DNA from 2 places in the Heyndrickxia sp. MSNUG genome. Region 2 is predicted to be linked to the other one. Evidence: riboswitches for the same ligand, from Rfam matches in the RefSeq annotation. Region 2 holds a riboswitch; the other holds the start of a gene.
What was found. A riboswitch is a leader RNA that binds a small molecule or an ion and turns the genes downstream of it on or off. The one in region 2 is predicted to bind preQ1.
Positions count from the first base shown of each region.

Region 1: linked by a shared signal. The riboswitch ahead of AABM38_RS04655 (QueT transporter family protein) and the one ahead of queC (7-cyano-7-deazaguanine synthase QueC) in region 2 are both predicted to bind preQ1.

Region 1 covers NZ_CP150978.1:944,093-950,232, reverse strand. The annotation lists gene AABM38_RS04685 (pirin family protein) at 16-861, opposite strand; gene AABM38_RS04680 (hypothetical protein) at 1,211-1,360, shown strand; gene AABM38_RS04675 (hypothetical protein) at 1,550-1,690, shown strand; gene AABM38_RS04670 (protein phosphatase 2C domain-containing protein) at 1,683-2,489, shown strand; gene AABM38_RS04665 (DsrE/DsrF/DrsH-like family protein) at 2,700-3,095, opposite strand; gene AABM38_RS04660 (GNAT family N-acetyltransferase) at 3,363-3,827, opposite strand; PreQ1 riboswitch class I at 3,919-3,963, shown strand; gene AABM38_RS04655 (QueT transporter family protein) at 3,970-4,455, shown strand; gene AABM38_RS04650 (APC family permease) at 4,533-6,140, opposite strand, start outside.
Region 2 covers NZ_CP150978.1:2,617,907-2,627,586, reverse strand. The annotation lists gene AABM38_RS13165 (selenium-binding protein SBP56-related protein) at 181-1,560, shown strand; gene AABM38_RS13160 (hypothetical protein) at 1,578-2,210, shown strand; gene AABM38_RS13155 (VUT family protein) at 2,266-2,805, opposite strand; gene queE (7-carboxy-7-deazaguanine synthase QueE) at 2,825-3,550, opposite strand; gene queD (6-carboxytetrahydropterin synthase QueD) at 3,543-4,019, opposite strand; gene queC (7-cyano-7-deazaguanine synthase QueC) at 4,022-4,675, opposite strand; PreQ1 riboswitch class I at 4,732-4,774, opposite strand; gene AABM38_RS13135 (hypothetical protein) at 5,058-5,474, shown strand; gene AABM38_RS13130 (hypothetical protein) at 5,488-5,949, shown strand; gene AABM38_RS13125 (nucleotidyltransferase domain-containing protein) at 5,997-6,710, opposite strand; gene AABM38_RS13120 (SDR family oxidoreductase) at 6,747-7,514, opposite strand; gene AABM38_RS13115 (hypothetical protein) at 7,754-8,263, shown strand; gene AABM38_RS13110 (PaaI family thioesterase) at 8,338-8,832, opposite strand; gene AABM38_RS13105 (aldo/keto reductase) at 8,969-9,680, shown strand, end outside.

The DNA.
Region 1 (6,140 bases), 1.7 Mb from region 2:
TAATTCCCAGAATCTCTACTTCGCTTCTTCCCCGAATCTCCCTTCCTGGTAATCACGGTAAGCCTGACGGATTTCGTCCATTGAATTCATTACAAAAGGTCCGTAGGCAACGACCTCTTCCTTAATGGGTTTCCCTGAATAAACTAATACTTTTGAGCGTTTATTTGCCTTCAGCTGTAATCCGCTTAAGCCATCACCGCCATCGTTGAAGGTTAACGTCGCCGCTGTTGATTTTTTCAGGCTGGTTTCTCCGATACCTGCCATAAGGTCACCAGAAAGAACATATAGAAATGCATTGTACCCCTCTGGAAGCTCGTAAGTGAAGTCAGCTCCTTCAGATAAGCTTATTTCAGCAAGTGCAAAAGGCACTAATGGTTCAAGCGGTCCTTTTACCCCAGCGGTTTCGCCTGAGTACACCTTAACGGAGCCGCCTTTAAACTGGACGATTGGGGCGGTTTCAGAATACACATTCTGATAAGAGGTTTTTGTACTCTTTAGCTCTTTAGGAAGGTTCAGCCATAACTGCAGTGTATGAGCAATGTCGTCATCAACTGCCTCTTCTGCATGTCTCGCTCCAGACCCGGCATTCATATATTGAATATCCCCAGCCTCAAGAATGCTGTGCCCGCCGTGATTATCAATATGTTCAAGCCTTCCGTCTATCACATACGTTATCGTTTGAAAACCACGGTGTGGATGATCGGAAAATGTCCCGCGCTTGAACCAGTCCTCTGCCATCAGGATAAATGGATCCAATTCCCGCCATCTCTGTGGATTTAAAACAAGTCCCATTTGGACATGCGGAAAATCCTTTTCTTCATATTGTACTGTCCAATGATCTTTAATATCTCTTTGGAACATGATTTACCCCTCCTTTGTCGGCCCTGTCCGATTCTTTTTAGTAAACATCATGAGATAGCTAGCTTATTAACTCTTCCATCATATTATAATTTATATTGCTTACTTTTAGTAAGTTAAAGCATGATTGGTTGGTTGTTATAAAGAGTAATGATTAAATTCCAGCCTCCATATCTCAGCTCTCCGTTTTCTCTCTTTAGTAAAATCTATCTTATTCCAACAAATCAAAGTTCGGATAAATAGACTAATAATATAGTTCAAGATGTGGTCGACAATTCAAGTAAGTTTGTCTTCACAAAATAAAGGGTAGTTACTCTTTAAGCAACAATCAAATAATAAGGAGCTGTTATTCATGATACTAAAAAAGAAACTATTAGCAAGCGGGTTGGCACTAAGTGTGATTTTAGGCGGCCTTACAGCATGTGGGGATGGCGTTGACCAGGATAATGGCCCAAGTGATGGCGAACAGCAAGATGAAATGGATGATGAAAACGAAAATTAATAGTCTTATAAAATAAAAAATAAGCAGGGAGCTAAAATAATTATTTTAGCTCCCTGCTTATTTTATTAAGAACCATTGACATCACGTGTTTAAAACTCCCTGGTTTAGGGAGTTTTTTTATAATTATGATATCTTTTAAGCTTACATTATATTATAATTTTAGAAATATTTTGAAAAGGCGTGATTGTAGTGGAGGATTGTTTTGTTGGCAGCAAGCATGCTGGCGTGATTCAAATTTCTGGTTCGATTATCAATCAGCGTGTCAGCCATACTGTTTATGGTGTTTGGCACCCCATGAACCAAAAGGCGGTTTTATATGGATATGAATAAAGTTTATGATTTTAGCTGGGTAGGAAGCCAGAAGACTTTTGTCGATACCATAAGCATTGAACCATTTGGCCAAGTTGTTGTTGGCCGTTACGGAGGGAATTCCTCTGCAGGTCAATACAAGAATGAGGACGCCTGCTTGTTATGGATTGATGAAAAACAAGATTGGGAGTTTGTCATTCTTTTGGATGCCCATAATTCCGCCGAAAGCGCAGAATTGGTTGTCAAAACCTTTGAACATCGAAAAAATGAGATAAAAGATTGTTTATCTCTGCAGCCAGAGCAAGCATTCATAAGCCTGGAAAAAATGGTGCTAAACCTATTTCGCAGCAAAGAATTTATGGCTGAATGCAGTAGAGTTAAAGGAGAAACCGCCTGTTTGATTGCATCAAGGAAAGGCAGATACTGCTGGTGGTTCTCGGTTGGCGACTGTATTTTATATTTACATCATCCTGAGTTAGCCGCCTTCGGTCAGCATCAAGTAAATCAAAGGCAATTCTATGAGTGGATTGGACAGGTGAACACTTTTGAGATGCCGGTCCCCTGCTACAGCACGGGCAGAAAGGAACTGCGGCATGGCATTAACCATCTTTTGCTGACAACAGACGGTTTAATAGAATGCCCTGGGGAACGTTTCTCCAATCCGCAAGACATTTTCCAGGTTTTCTCGAATTCTTCTAATGTAGAAAGTGTAGGGACTTTATTAAAAGGAATTCAGGAAAACAATGTTCGTGATAGTACGACAATTGTGTCCTGGATGGTGAATGTAACCGAGAAAGCTACGTTGGCCAGCAATCAGTAAAATCTCATACATACAGGGGTTCATTCGGGTAAAAACATTTCAAGAAAAATAAAACGGCCTTTTCCCAATAGAATATGGGAAAAGGCCGCACATGAGATTGTTCTTTCGGTCTATTTTAAAGGATATGGGTACTCTGGTTCTGTTTTAACAAAGGTACCTCATTTTATTCTCGTTACAATAGCAACAAAGATTACAAAAAGAGTTAAAAACTTAGAAAGTCAAAGTAACATCTGCATCTGTTGCAAACTCTAGGAATGTTACAGCTCCGCCTACTTCAATTCCATCAACAAAAGCTTCTTTTTCAAGTCCCATTACATCCATTGTCATTTGGCAGCCAATGAACTTAACGCCCATTTCTACAGCCATTTCAACTAATTCTGGAATAGCAGGAACGTTGGCCTTGGCAAAACCTTCTGCAAAATGTTCTTTTCCTTCAGGCATCGGAAGCTGCTTGTATGCTTCCTTATGGATTAAATTCAAGCCTTCAAATGTAAAAAACACAGCTACTTCCTGATCAGTTGCAGCCGCCGCTGTTGCGATATTAAATACTTTATAAGCATCAAATAAGCCACCATTACTTGCGATAATTGCTACTTTTTTACTCATTATTATTCCTCCTTATATTTAAAAATCATTCCTGATATTATTCAGGGATAAATTTAGTCTTGATGAACCATTTATACCATTACCCCTATTGGTATAATGATAACCTAAAAAAGAAGTGAGGTCAATCCTGTTTTTGTGTCTGTTTCTCTGTTTTTCTGAAAATCCTGCTCAAGTAAGCGGCAGACTTAAACAAGAGTTTTGACAGGGATTTTTATTGCAAAACAATCATTCTGTGATCAAGCTGTGGTTCTAGGTTCGTTCATCCCGCTATTGAAGTTTTTTCGTCATAATAAAATTAATAAACTCCATTCCTCTTACCCGCTTGTTTTGCTTTTTCACCTCAACGTATCCTTTTGAAAGAAAAAAGTTCACGGCTGTCATGCTGGCTTCTGTAGTCAGCTCCTCATATCCCTTCAAGCATGCAACTGATTCCAGTTTTTTTAAAATCGCTGAACCAATGCCTCTCGCTTGATAGTTTTTATGTGTGTATAAGAGATCAATTTCCCTCTCGGAGTTAAGGTTCCCGAAACCTGCCAATACCCCATCCACCTCAGCTGCCAATGCAAAACTGTTTTTTAGCCTGCTGTCTAAACTTTCTATACTGGAAAAGCTATTAGCCCAGATTCCGCATTGCTCTTGTGTATAATCTCCGAGGTTAACACTTAGAATCGTTCCTTTGAACAATTTCAGTAATGCAGGGGCATCTGCCGTAGAATAGGATCTAATTTCCATTTGTGAAAACTCCTTTTCTTATTATTTTCGAACCCGAAAATTATATTGTGATAAGGTCTTTTATCCTATATAATTTTAAATTGACTTCATAACAAACGTGGTTCGTAACCATCCCACGTTAAAAAACTAGGAGAGATGAAGAATGAATACGAGAACGATTGTCCGGAACGGTATCCTCGCAGCATTATATATTGCCGTTTCTGCTATTATTCAGCCATTTGGCTTCACGAACGTCCAATTCCGTGTATCAGAAATGTTCAACCACTTGATTGTTTTCAATAAGAAATATTTTTATGGAATCGTATTAGGCGTATTTTTAACGAACCTGCTCTTTTCTCCGATGGTCGCTTATGACCTTGTTTTCGGAGTTGGCCAGTCTGTGATTTCATTGCTCGTTACAATTTTCACAGCAAAATATATTAAGAGCATTATCGTACGGATGGCCGTGAACACTTTGGTTTTCACCTTCACGATGTTCCTGATCGCCATTGAATTGAACCTTGCATTCCAATTGCCGTTCTGGTTCACCTGGCTGACAACAGCTGCCGGCGAATTAACAGTGATGGCAATCGGCATCCCCGTCATGCTCGCCATCCACAAGCGCGTGAATCTGGAAAAATTGGTTTAACTCTGTTTACGATAAACATGAAAAAAGCTTGGACATTTTTTCTGTCCAAGCTTTTTTATTGTCTCCTTAGACCTTTACTATTTTTTCAAATGATAAGGCACAGTGGTGACAATTACGTTTTTTCTATAAAGCAAGAATGAACGGATTAGCAAACTAGATTGGTTATGAAGGATATTATGCCAGCCTTTCTTAGGAATAAATTGTGGTATAATTACTGTAACCACATAGTTCGCTTCACTCGCTTTACGTTGCACAGTATCAACAAATTTCGTCAGCGGATTTATAATACTCCTGTAATGGGAGTGCAGTGTAACCAGTCTGATATCGGGCTGCCATTCATTCCATTTTTCTTCAAACTTCTTTTCCTCATCTCTTTCAAAAGCAACATAAACAGCAATAATCTGATCTGCAGATAGAGATTTTGCATAGTTTAGAGAGTTTTCTACTACATGAGTTATTCCTGCCACAGGGACAATAATGACATTCCCTTCAACTGCAAGAGCAGGTTCACAGGTTGTAATCCTTAGTTGATCGCCTACCGCGTTATAATGTTTTTTAATCCGATGGAACATAAGGATGATGAGCGGCAAAAAGATTAATACCGACCATACCTGAGCAAACTTTGTCAGGAAAAACATAAGCATGACAATAAAGCTAATGACAGCACCTGTAGAATTAATGATTAATTTGGTAACCCAGCCCTCGGGTTTTTCGCGAATCCATTTAACCATCATTCCTGTTTGTGACAAAGTGAATGGAATGAATACACCAACTGCATATAATGGAATTAAATGTTCTGTTTGCCCTTTAAAAAATACAATTAAAAGTATAGAAGCCAATGCCAGAATGATAATACCATTGGAGTATCCCAATCGATCGCCTCTGACTGTAAACATCCTTGGAATAAATTTATCTTTTGCAAGATTCACTGCCAGTAATGGGAAAGCTGTATATCCCGTATTCGCGGCTAGTATTAAGATTAACGCAGTTGTTCCCTGTATGAGGTAATACATTGCATTGCGTCCAAATGTTTCTTCGGCAATCTGTGATACAACTGTTACCTTTTCATTTGGCGCAATACCATAATAATAAGCCAGGTATACAATTCCCGAAAATAGCAAGGCAAGCAACGCACCCATAGCCGTTAGAGTTTTAGCTGCATTCTTTGGAGCAGGATCTTTGAAATTAGGGATCGCATTTGAAATGGCTTCTACTCCTGTTAATGCTGAACTGCCAGAAGCAAATGCTTTTAACAACAAGAATAATGTTAATCCGGCGACTGGAGTCCCGATAGGTTCATGGAGATTTCCCGAAATATCTCCAGTAACGATTTTGTAAACACCGGCACCGATTAAGATGAATAATGCTAACACAAATAAATAGACCGGATAAGCCAAGATGCTAGCTGATTCTGTAACTCCTCTAAGATTAAGAGTAGTAATAAACAGAACAAATATAATAGCAATAAGGACATTGTAATTATGCAATCCTGGAAAAGCAGATGTTAAGGCATCCGTACCTGCGGAGACACTTACAGCCACTGTCAATATGTAATCTACTAATAGTGAACCACCTGCAATCAGCCCTGGATTAACACCTAGGTTTTCTTTAGAAACCACATATGCTCCTCCACCGTGTGGGTAAGCAAAAATAATCTGCCTGTATGAAAGAATAAGTGCTGTCAA
Region 2 (9,680 bases):
TTTGAGTTTTAAATTGTATATTGGATTACATTAAGGGATTAAAAGACATAATTATCTGGAACTGCTCATTCTTAATAAGAAAAAACTGGCAGTCCACAAAAAAAAGGCGACTAAAACCATAGGGATTCAAATAAATTATAGTGTTCTCCTTTACTGCCAACAAGAAAGGATGATTCATCTGTGACTAAATTATTTGGTACTGATCCCTCATTTTATCCTTCTCCCCGCTCAGCTATGGATGCACCACCCGAAAACTTAGCTTATGTAGCATTGTTAGATCCAGATGCAATTGGTGTTGTTGACCTTGATCCCGCTTCTCCTTCTTACGGAAAACTCATTTATAAACTTGATTTACCTGGTGTTGGGGATGATGAGCTTCACCATTTCGGCTGGAATGCCTGCAGCTCGGCGCTGTGCCCAACCGCTTTTCATCCACAGTTGGAAAGGAGGTACTTAGTTCTTCCCGGGATCCGTTCCTCACGTATATATATAGCTGATACAAAGCCTGATCCCCGAAAACCAAAAATCATCAAAACGATTGAGCCTGAAGAAATTAAAAAACGGACTGGTTACAGCCGCCTTCACACGGTCCACTGTGGTCCAGAAGGAATTTTCATAAGTGCCCTTGGTGCAGCCGAAGGTAATGGCGGACCTGGCGGCATACTCCTTCTTGATCATTTCAATTTTAATGTATTGGGTGCCTGGGAGATGGACCGGGGTCCACAGCACTATGCATATGATTTCTGGTGGCATATTGCTCATGATGTGACTGTATCAAGCGGTTGGGCGACTCCGGATTTATTTGAAAATGGATTGAACCTGGACGCACTGCTGCAAAGGAAATATGGTCACAGCATACATTTTTTTGATAGCCGCACCAGAAGCCATATTCAGGAAATTGATTTTGGAGACCAGCATCAAATGGTTCTTGAATTGAGGCCTGCCCATAATCCCCGCAGGACATATGGTTTTGCAAGCGTGGTTGTCGATGTAACGAATCTAGCGAGTTCCATCTGGGTCTGGTATCGAGAAAACGGGAAGTGGGAGGCAAAGAAAATTATAGAAATACCGGCAGTCCCAACACCAGCTGACCAGCTTCCTCCTGCTTTAAAAGATATTGGAGCTGTTCCACCATTGGTAACGGATATGGTCCTTTCGCTTGATGACAAATTTTTATATGTGAGCTGTTGGGGAACTGGAGAATTAATTCAATATGATGTCAGCGATCCATTTAACCCTAAACATATTGATACTGTTAAAATTGGCGGCATAGCAACACCTTTCCCCCACCCATCTGGTAAGCAAATCACAGGAGGACCACAGATGGTCGAATTAAGCCGGGATGGGAAGCGGGCTTATTTTACTAACTCCCTTTATAAGGCGTGGGATGAACAATTTTATCCTGATGGAATCCATGGAGCTATGGTAAAAGTGAACATTAAACCTGAGGGTGGCATGGAAATAGATTCAGACTTTCTAATTGAGTTCGAAGGAATGAGAGCTCACCAAATCAGGCTTGAAGGCGGAGATTGTTCTACCGACACTTTTTGTTATCCGTGAAGCGGGAGTGAATACAATTGGAAGGTGTATTTTCATATAAAAGCCAGATGGCCGCAGCCGCTCTCCTTGGTGCATTTCATGGCATTAACCCTGCAATGGGATGGTTATTCGCAGTCTTTTTAGCCATTCATAGAAGTCAAAAACGTGTTTTGTTTTATGCAATCATTCCAATTGCCACAGGCCAAATTTTAGGAGACGGGCTTGTTATTGCCGCTCAGACATTTGCACGTTTCCATTTGCCTGCTGGCACTGTTCACTTATCTATAGCTGCATTCATCGTTATTTATGGTATATACAGGCTGTTTCGGTATTACCGCCATTTCAAGTGGGCTGGCGGATTGAATGTAGGTTATGGGCAGCTAATCCTCTGGTCATTCCTGGCCTCATCCACACATGGATCAGGGCTCTTATTTGCACCATTTATTCTTGAAGCTTCAAGCATCATGGACCTTGTGCCATTATGGATCGTGCATGAAATGGTTATGTTAACTTCCATGACTGTTATTTCCCTGTCAGTCTATCATTTAGGAATAGCCAAATTTAAAAAGTATCTAGTCAATTTCGAATTGGTCTGGGCTATTTTATTAATTGCTGTTGGTGTTTTATTATTCGTAATGGGCGGAGGTATGGGGCAAGAACATATTCATTGATTGTAAGATAAAATGACAGAAGGTGCTGAATTTTCATTCAGCACCTTCTGTCATTTTAATTTGAAACAGCTTTATTGTTGAATATATTGCTTATAGGGTTCAACAGCATCGCGCCAATTGCCTGAATGAGCGTTTTCACAATCACCTGTCCTAAGATGGCTGCAGGCACTGCTTCCCAAGGAAGGAAATTTGCTCCGATCGGGCTTAAGCCAATAACAACAAAGATAACGGAATCAAGCAGTCCCCCAACCAAACCACTATAAAATACTCTCCAGCTCATTGGCAGCTTCAGCCTTGTGTAAATTTCAGTATCTGTCGTTTCCGCTACGGCAAAGCTCAATGCGGAAGCAAATACAATTAAAAGTGTATCTCCCAGAATGTAAGATACGATAGCTGATTGTACAAGTGCTGCACCGATGAATAGATACGTCATGGCACGGCCATATTTATTCTGGACAAGGTCACGGAAAATAAATGTGGCACCAATGAGCAATGTTCCCATTGGCACAATGAACATTCCTAAGTGAAGCGGCGCAAAGGCCGCGGTTATAACATTTGCGGTAATGATCGAAATTAAATAAAAAAAGATTCTCATCTTCTACCCTCCTATTAATCTAAACTCCCCTTTTGTTTCCCCAGATGTACGTGTGCAATTGGGGCAAGACCCTGACGTTCTTCAGGTCATGGTCCATCATTGCTTTATTAACAAGCCATTCATATTTATTAAGTAAGCTTGAAACTAACTTCTCATCTTCTGCAGTAGTAATATCATCATTTCCAACCTGTAAAAAGAATGGAATTTCCGGGTACCTCATGTGGATTGTTTTGGCGTACTCATAATCAGCATCATTAAAGACAACGACCTTCAAGCTAACATTTTGGTCTGTCTGATGTTGAACACGATCAATGATAGTATCCAAAATTTTATAATCTGTAATCATTCCTGAACTTGGCGGTTTTGGGGAAAGTGTAAGTTCATCGATTTGTAAAAACCAATCCTGCCACCTGCTGCCCTGGGTCTCCAGGCAAATTTTAATGTTTTTCTCTTTTAGCAAAGCAATCAAACTAGATAAATTGGTTAAGAGAGCTGGGTTTCCGCCTGATATCGTTACATATGAAAAGCCTTCGCCGCCAAGCGACTGCAAATGCGCCAAAATTTCCTCGGCGGTCATCTGCGTGATCAGATCTTTTCCCGACCCATCCCATGTAAAAGAAGAATCGCACCATGCGCACGAGTAGTCACAGCCAGCGGTTCGCACGAACATGGTCTTCTGGCCGATAACCATCCCTTCACCCTGGATGGTGGGGCCAAATATTTCGATAACTGGTATCTTACTCAAGCTCCATCCACTCCCGTCTCGCTTCGGCATAGCTTGTAGGAGTTTCATAAAGGCGAACGAACTCCACTCTGGCGCCATCATATAGATCCTGTCTTTCTAAAAGGGCTCCTGCCATTTTTTCATAAATCCATACCACCATATTTTCGGCAGTTGTATTCATCGGAGGAAGCGTTTCATTTAAGTATTTGTGATCAAGATAGATTTCAATTTTTGATTTCCATATTTCTTTAATATCGCCAAAGTCGATCATCAGGCCGCGCTCATCGACAAAGCCGCTCAGCCCAAAAATAACTTTATAGGTATGACCGTGCAGATTCTTGCACTTCCCTTCATAAGCATGAAGGTGATGAGCAGAATCAAAGGTGAACTCCTTGCTGACAAGCACACGTTTTGAATGATATTTTAACTGTTCTCTCTTAATATCCTGATCTATTTTTTGTAGCTGCTCTACAATACGAAAACCGAACATGATTAAACAGCTCCTTCCAGGAACTCATCGAGCCCCTTTTTTCTCAATAGACAGGCCGGGCAGACTCCGCATCCGTCAGCTATGATGCCGTTATAACAAGTTAAGGTTTTGGTTCGGACAAAATCAAAAGCACCCAATTGATCTGCGAGCTTCCAAGTCTCCGCTTTATTCAGCCACATTAAAGGCGTGTGTATGACAAAATTCTCGTCCATCGAAAGGTTCAATGTGACGTTCAACGACTTAATGAAAATATCCCTGCAATCCGGGTATCCGCTGAAGTCTGTTTCACAAACACCAGTCACGATGTGTTTGGCATTTACCTGGCTTGCCAGCACACCTGCAAAAGACATAAACAATAAGTTTCTCCCTGGTACGAAGGTTGACGGCAAGCCTCCATCTTCCCCGTCCTTCACTTCTATTTCATCTCTTGTCAGTGCATTAGGTGCTAACTGATTTAACAGACTCATATCAAGAATATGATGTCTGATTCCGAGTTCTTTCGTTATTTCTTTCGCGCAATCAATTTCTGTCCGGTGCCTCTGGTTATAATCAAAGGTTACCGCTTCTACTTCTGCAAATTGCTCCTTCGCCCAGAACAAACAAGTGGTACTGTCCTGGCCGCCGCTGAAAACAACTACAGCTTTTTCATTTTTCATTCTAAAAATCTCCTTTTAAACGGAAAAAAACAGCACTACTAAGACAGCAGTACTGTTTATCCTTAGTTTTTTTGAGAGGGTAGCTAGAACCTCTTCCGTAAAGACGGATTTATATGATTTTGAACTAATTTATTTTATCATACATTTTATAATTGGGAAGCTTTTTTTATTCTGAATTTCTTTATATTTTCTTATTTCAACTGTTTTTTCTAAAAACCCCCTCCTTTCAACACAATATTGGAAAACAACAATTAAAAGGGGTGGAGTCTGAAATTTTTCTATTTCGTACGGGAAAAAATCAGCCAAATTACTATTGAAAATGGAGAAGTGTTGAAACACTATTGGATCCATTCTGCATACATTGAACGTGAGGTGATATTTGATGCCGGAATGGATTGTAGTATTCTATCCAGTGAATTTTTTATCAGCATACGTTTTGTATATTTACCTTTACAATCGAAGGAAGCAAATCGGTTTTCATTTGGGGATGAATATCGCCATGGTTGCCGGGGGAGGAATGGCACTTGGTACCGGGCTCATTTTCATCAATCTTTATCCATTGTATTTTCTTGAGGCTACCCTTGTTGCAGTGATAATTGGAAGTCTAACTGGCATCTTCTTTGGCAACCTATTTGACTACCAAACCTTATTGACCGGGTATATTAACGGACTAATGATGGGAATTATAGCTCCAATGATCGGAGCAGCTGCCTCTGAGGGAATTCTTTTCTTGTTGATGATCGAAATATTTATCATAAGCAGCTTTTGCTTAGTGGCTGCCTTTGCCTACAGGGGTTAGATGGAGGTCTCCAATGCAAATCATCTTAATTTCTACCACTTTTATTAATGTTGCCTTCGGTGTTTGGCTATATTTTGTACTGAGTAAGTCCAAGTTATTATTCAACGACAGGTTTGGCTATATCTCGGTTAAGACTTCCAGCAGCACATTAAGTCTTGTTGCCTCTTTGAACCTTTTTTTGCTTTTTCCTGCTGAATTTGAAATAACTGGTCTGCTCAATCTATTGCTGGGAATAGGAATAGGATGGCTGTTTGGCTCGCTGTTGAATGCACAAACATTGATAGCGGGAATTTATAATGGCGGAATTGGTGCGATTATGGGTACAATGGCAGGTGCGGTTGTCATGAATCCCGCTATTTGCGGGTTGCCTTCAACGATTCTTTCAGAACAGCAAATCATTATTTTCTTTGCACTGTTAAGCATATGTGTCCAAGGAATAACTGCATTCCTGCTTCTATTTTCTTTCAGGGCTTGAATTCTCATAAATATAAAGAAAAAAGCAGCCTGCTTGGCTGCTTTTGTTTACTTTATCGAAAACCCTTCAAATAATTGACCTCCAAACGGTTCTAAAATGGAGTCTGCAAGTTCGACGACCTGATTTTTTTCTCCATTTTTATAATAGTTGTCAAAGGCTTGAACAAAACAGTTTGCAAAGTGTGGATCAAATTTGGTTAATTCCCTGAACATCCATTTTGAATTTCCAATCCAATGTTTATTTGTCCTTAGCACAAACTCATGTAAAAGATCAGCCAAGGCATTTGCAATAAAGAGTTCTTCAGCTCTTTTTGTTGAGCCGATGAAATCATCAAGTGTATCTGTAATAATATAGCGCTTCATTTCAATCTCTTTTTCTGTCCACAATTCAGGCCCATTTTCGATTATGACTGCTGCTTCCTCTCTGATCGCTGGCAATATTTCGCTGTCCTTGAGAACTATTCCTTCAGATACCATCCTTGGCAAGCTTGGTCTTGCCCTTTTAGCATCATTTTCGAAAAATATTTTATACGAATGGAGATTATGGACAAAAACCTCTACTGGCCAGCCAAATGTTCTTAATGATTCCCTGTAAGGTGACTTCACTTTACAATCAAAAATCACTATATCTAAATCTGAGGTTGGTGTTGCTTCCCCCCTGACTACACTGCCTGCAAGCAGTGCGGCATCACATAATGGGAAACGATCTTTAATAAATCTCTTTGCAGCCTCGATAGGTGCCGGTATGATTTGCGTATCCATGCTTCTTTCCCCTCTAATCCCACATTAAATAATTCATTATCTTAAAAATCCACCTTCTGAATGAAGAATTTGACCAGTAATCCAATCAGCCTCTTTACTTGCCAGGAATTTAACCAGTTTTGCTGCGTCCTCAGCCTTTCCTACTCGCCCAAATGGAAACCTCAGCAACAGTGCTTTTTTTGTCTCTTCATCCATCCATCCTGTGTCGGTTGGGCCTGGATTGACAGCATTTACGGTTATGCCCCTTGAAGCCAATTCCGCCGATAAAGTTATCGTCAATGCATCGATTGCTCCTTTTGTTGTGGCATATGCAAGCTCTCCTGGCATGGGACCTTTAAATTGTCCCGATGTCATGTTTATAATTCTTCCGCCAGTACCTTTGTTAAACTTCCTTGCAAATTCAATGCTCAAGAGTGTTGTGGCCCGAATGTTGACTAAATAATGCCGGTCCAATTCTGCTGGTGTCAGATTGGTAAAGTCATTGCTCGTAGAATAGGCCGCATTGTTCACCAAAACATCCGCGTGTCGCCCAACTAAAGTAAGTGATTCAATAAGCTTTTGTGGTGAGTCCTCCTTGGTCAAATCCAATTCCATACAGAAAGATTTCACACCCATCTTGTCAAGTTCATCTTTTAGTTCCTGTGGTTCTTCATTCAGCATACCCCAGGGCATTTCTTTGTCATATTCAGTCCAATAAGTAAAAAATATATCAAAGCCTGCAGCTGCCAGCTCGCGACATATTGCAGCACCAATACCCTTCAATCGGCTGGCGCCAGTAACAATTGCGACTTTATTCTCTCTCAAGCTATTACCTCACCTTCAAAAAAACAGATTGTTATCTTAATTATTATAAAACTGCCATACTTTGTCGATACGAAAATAAGGATTGAGCAAACTGAACAATATGATAAGTAGCCTGGATGCATTCGATTGAACAGGACATTGTTGAAGGTGATTATTTTTGGAAAAGGATGAATGTTTCATATAAAGAAGCGAGTGGTATTTTACTAAAAAGAACAGACATGAAAAGGAGGATATTTTGAATGCCTTTTTCTATAAGATATCTGGCTATTCCCCTCAGTTTGACTATCCTGATCGGGTCAGGCTGCAGCAGTGAAGATGCAGAGCAAAGTGCAAAACAAATAGAAGAAGAAACAAAAAACGCAGCTGCAGTAACAGGTGAAAAAACAAAAGAAGCAGCGGAGAAAATTAAACAGGAAACACCAGTAATCATCCAGAATATGAAGGATACTTATAAAAAAAGCGAGCAAGAAGTTAAAGACAGTACTCTTCAAAAAGGTGATAACGCAATCGTCCAAACGGATGCGTATCTGGCGCTGACTCCAGAAGCTTATGACGAATTATATAAATTGATAGAGGTAAACGACGTTGATGGTGTTGATAAAATCGTGAGTGAAAATCAGGTGAAAGAAATTAAACAAGATAGTGAAGTTGAAATCCTTGAAAGAGACATACGCCGTACGAAGGTAAAAATGAAAGAATCTAGTGATGAAGGATATCTGCCTACTTCTTTGTTAGAACCCGTAAAATAATAGAGGATCAGAAAACCCAGAATGTAATATTCTGGGTTTTTTGGGTTAATCTACAAAAACATAACAACTACAGTCTAGTTATGCTGCTCCTTTGCCGTAAAACTGCTGGGCATCACAACAGCAACAACCTCTCCCCTTGCGCAAAGCATATCTCCTGCAAATACCTCTGTTTCTACTTTAAATTTCTTAGGGTGGATTTCCTGTACAGTGCCAATTGCTTTCAAAACAGTACCATGCGGAGTCGGTTTCAGGAAATCAACGTGTAAAGAAGCAGTTACAAATCTAGGCGGTTCCGCTGAATCCCCTGGCTCATGTCCATTCTTCCTGTGCAGTGCCAGAGCCGCTGAGCCAGTTCCGTGGCAGTCTACCAGTGACCCAATCAGCCCTCCGTAAACATAGCCTGGCAATGCCATATGCTCTGGTTTTGGAGCGTAAATCGTCATCGTTTTGTCTTCAAGCCAGCCGGTTCGAAAGTGATGTCCATGTTCATTCATTCTGCCGCAGCCATAGCACCATGCAAAGTCTTCAGGATAATCATCTTGTATTGCTATCAACACTTTCTCTTCCAAATTCATTCCCCCTCTTTCAGTATCCCAATCTTTAGTAATTCTTCTTACGATGGCAGAATCCTTTAAAATTCGTAAAGTTTCAGCAATAAATGAACTCATGTTATGATTGATCTATATACTTTTACGAGGTGATAGGATGAAGTACAGAAGGTTAGGAAAAACGGATTTGGACATATCGGTCGTTGGGATTGGTACGTGGCAGTATGGAGGTGAATGGGGAAAGGAATTTACTCAATATGAGGTCGATGCCATCTTAAATAAAGGCAGCGAAACCGGAATCAATTTCATTGATACTGCAGAGTGCTATGGAGATCACCTATCTGAATCACTGATTGGGGACTATCTTAGCCGGAGCAAGCGTGAAGAATGGATTGTGGCTACGAAATTCGGTCACCATTTTCACAATAATTTTGACCGGACTAGACATTGGAGTGCAAGCGATGTACTCTCTCAGCTAGACGCATCATTAAAATCCTTACAAACGGAATACATAGACCTTTATCAGGCCCATTCCTGTACTGATGAAGAATTTAACAACGATGAGCTCTGGACGATGCTTGATAAGCAGGTACAGGCAGGGAAAATACGTCACCTTGGAATCTCCCTCAGGTCGAATGAAGAAAGCTACCAAACAGATCACGCATCTAATGTAAATGTGGGAGCTATTCAAGTTGTTTATAATCGGCTCGATCGAAAGCCTGAGGATAAGATTTTTCCTTCTAGCGAAAGGCAAAATCTTGGAGTGCTTGCACGGGTCCCGCTTGCCAGCGGTTATTTGAGCGGTAAGTACAAGCCAGGTGCCGTTTTTAGAAGTGACGATGTTCGTTCAAAGCATGATTTTGAAGAAA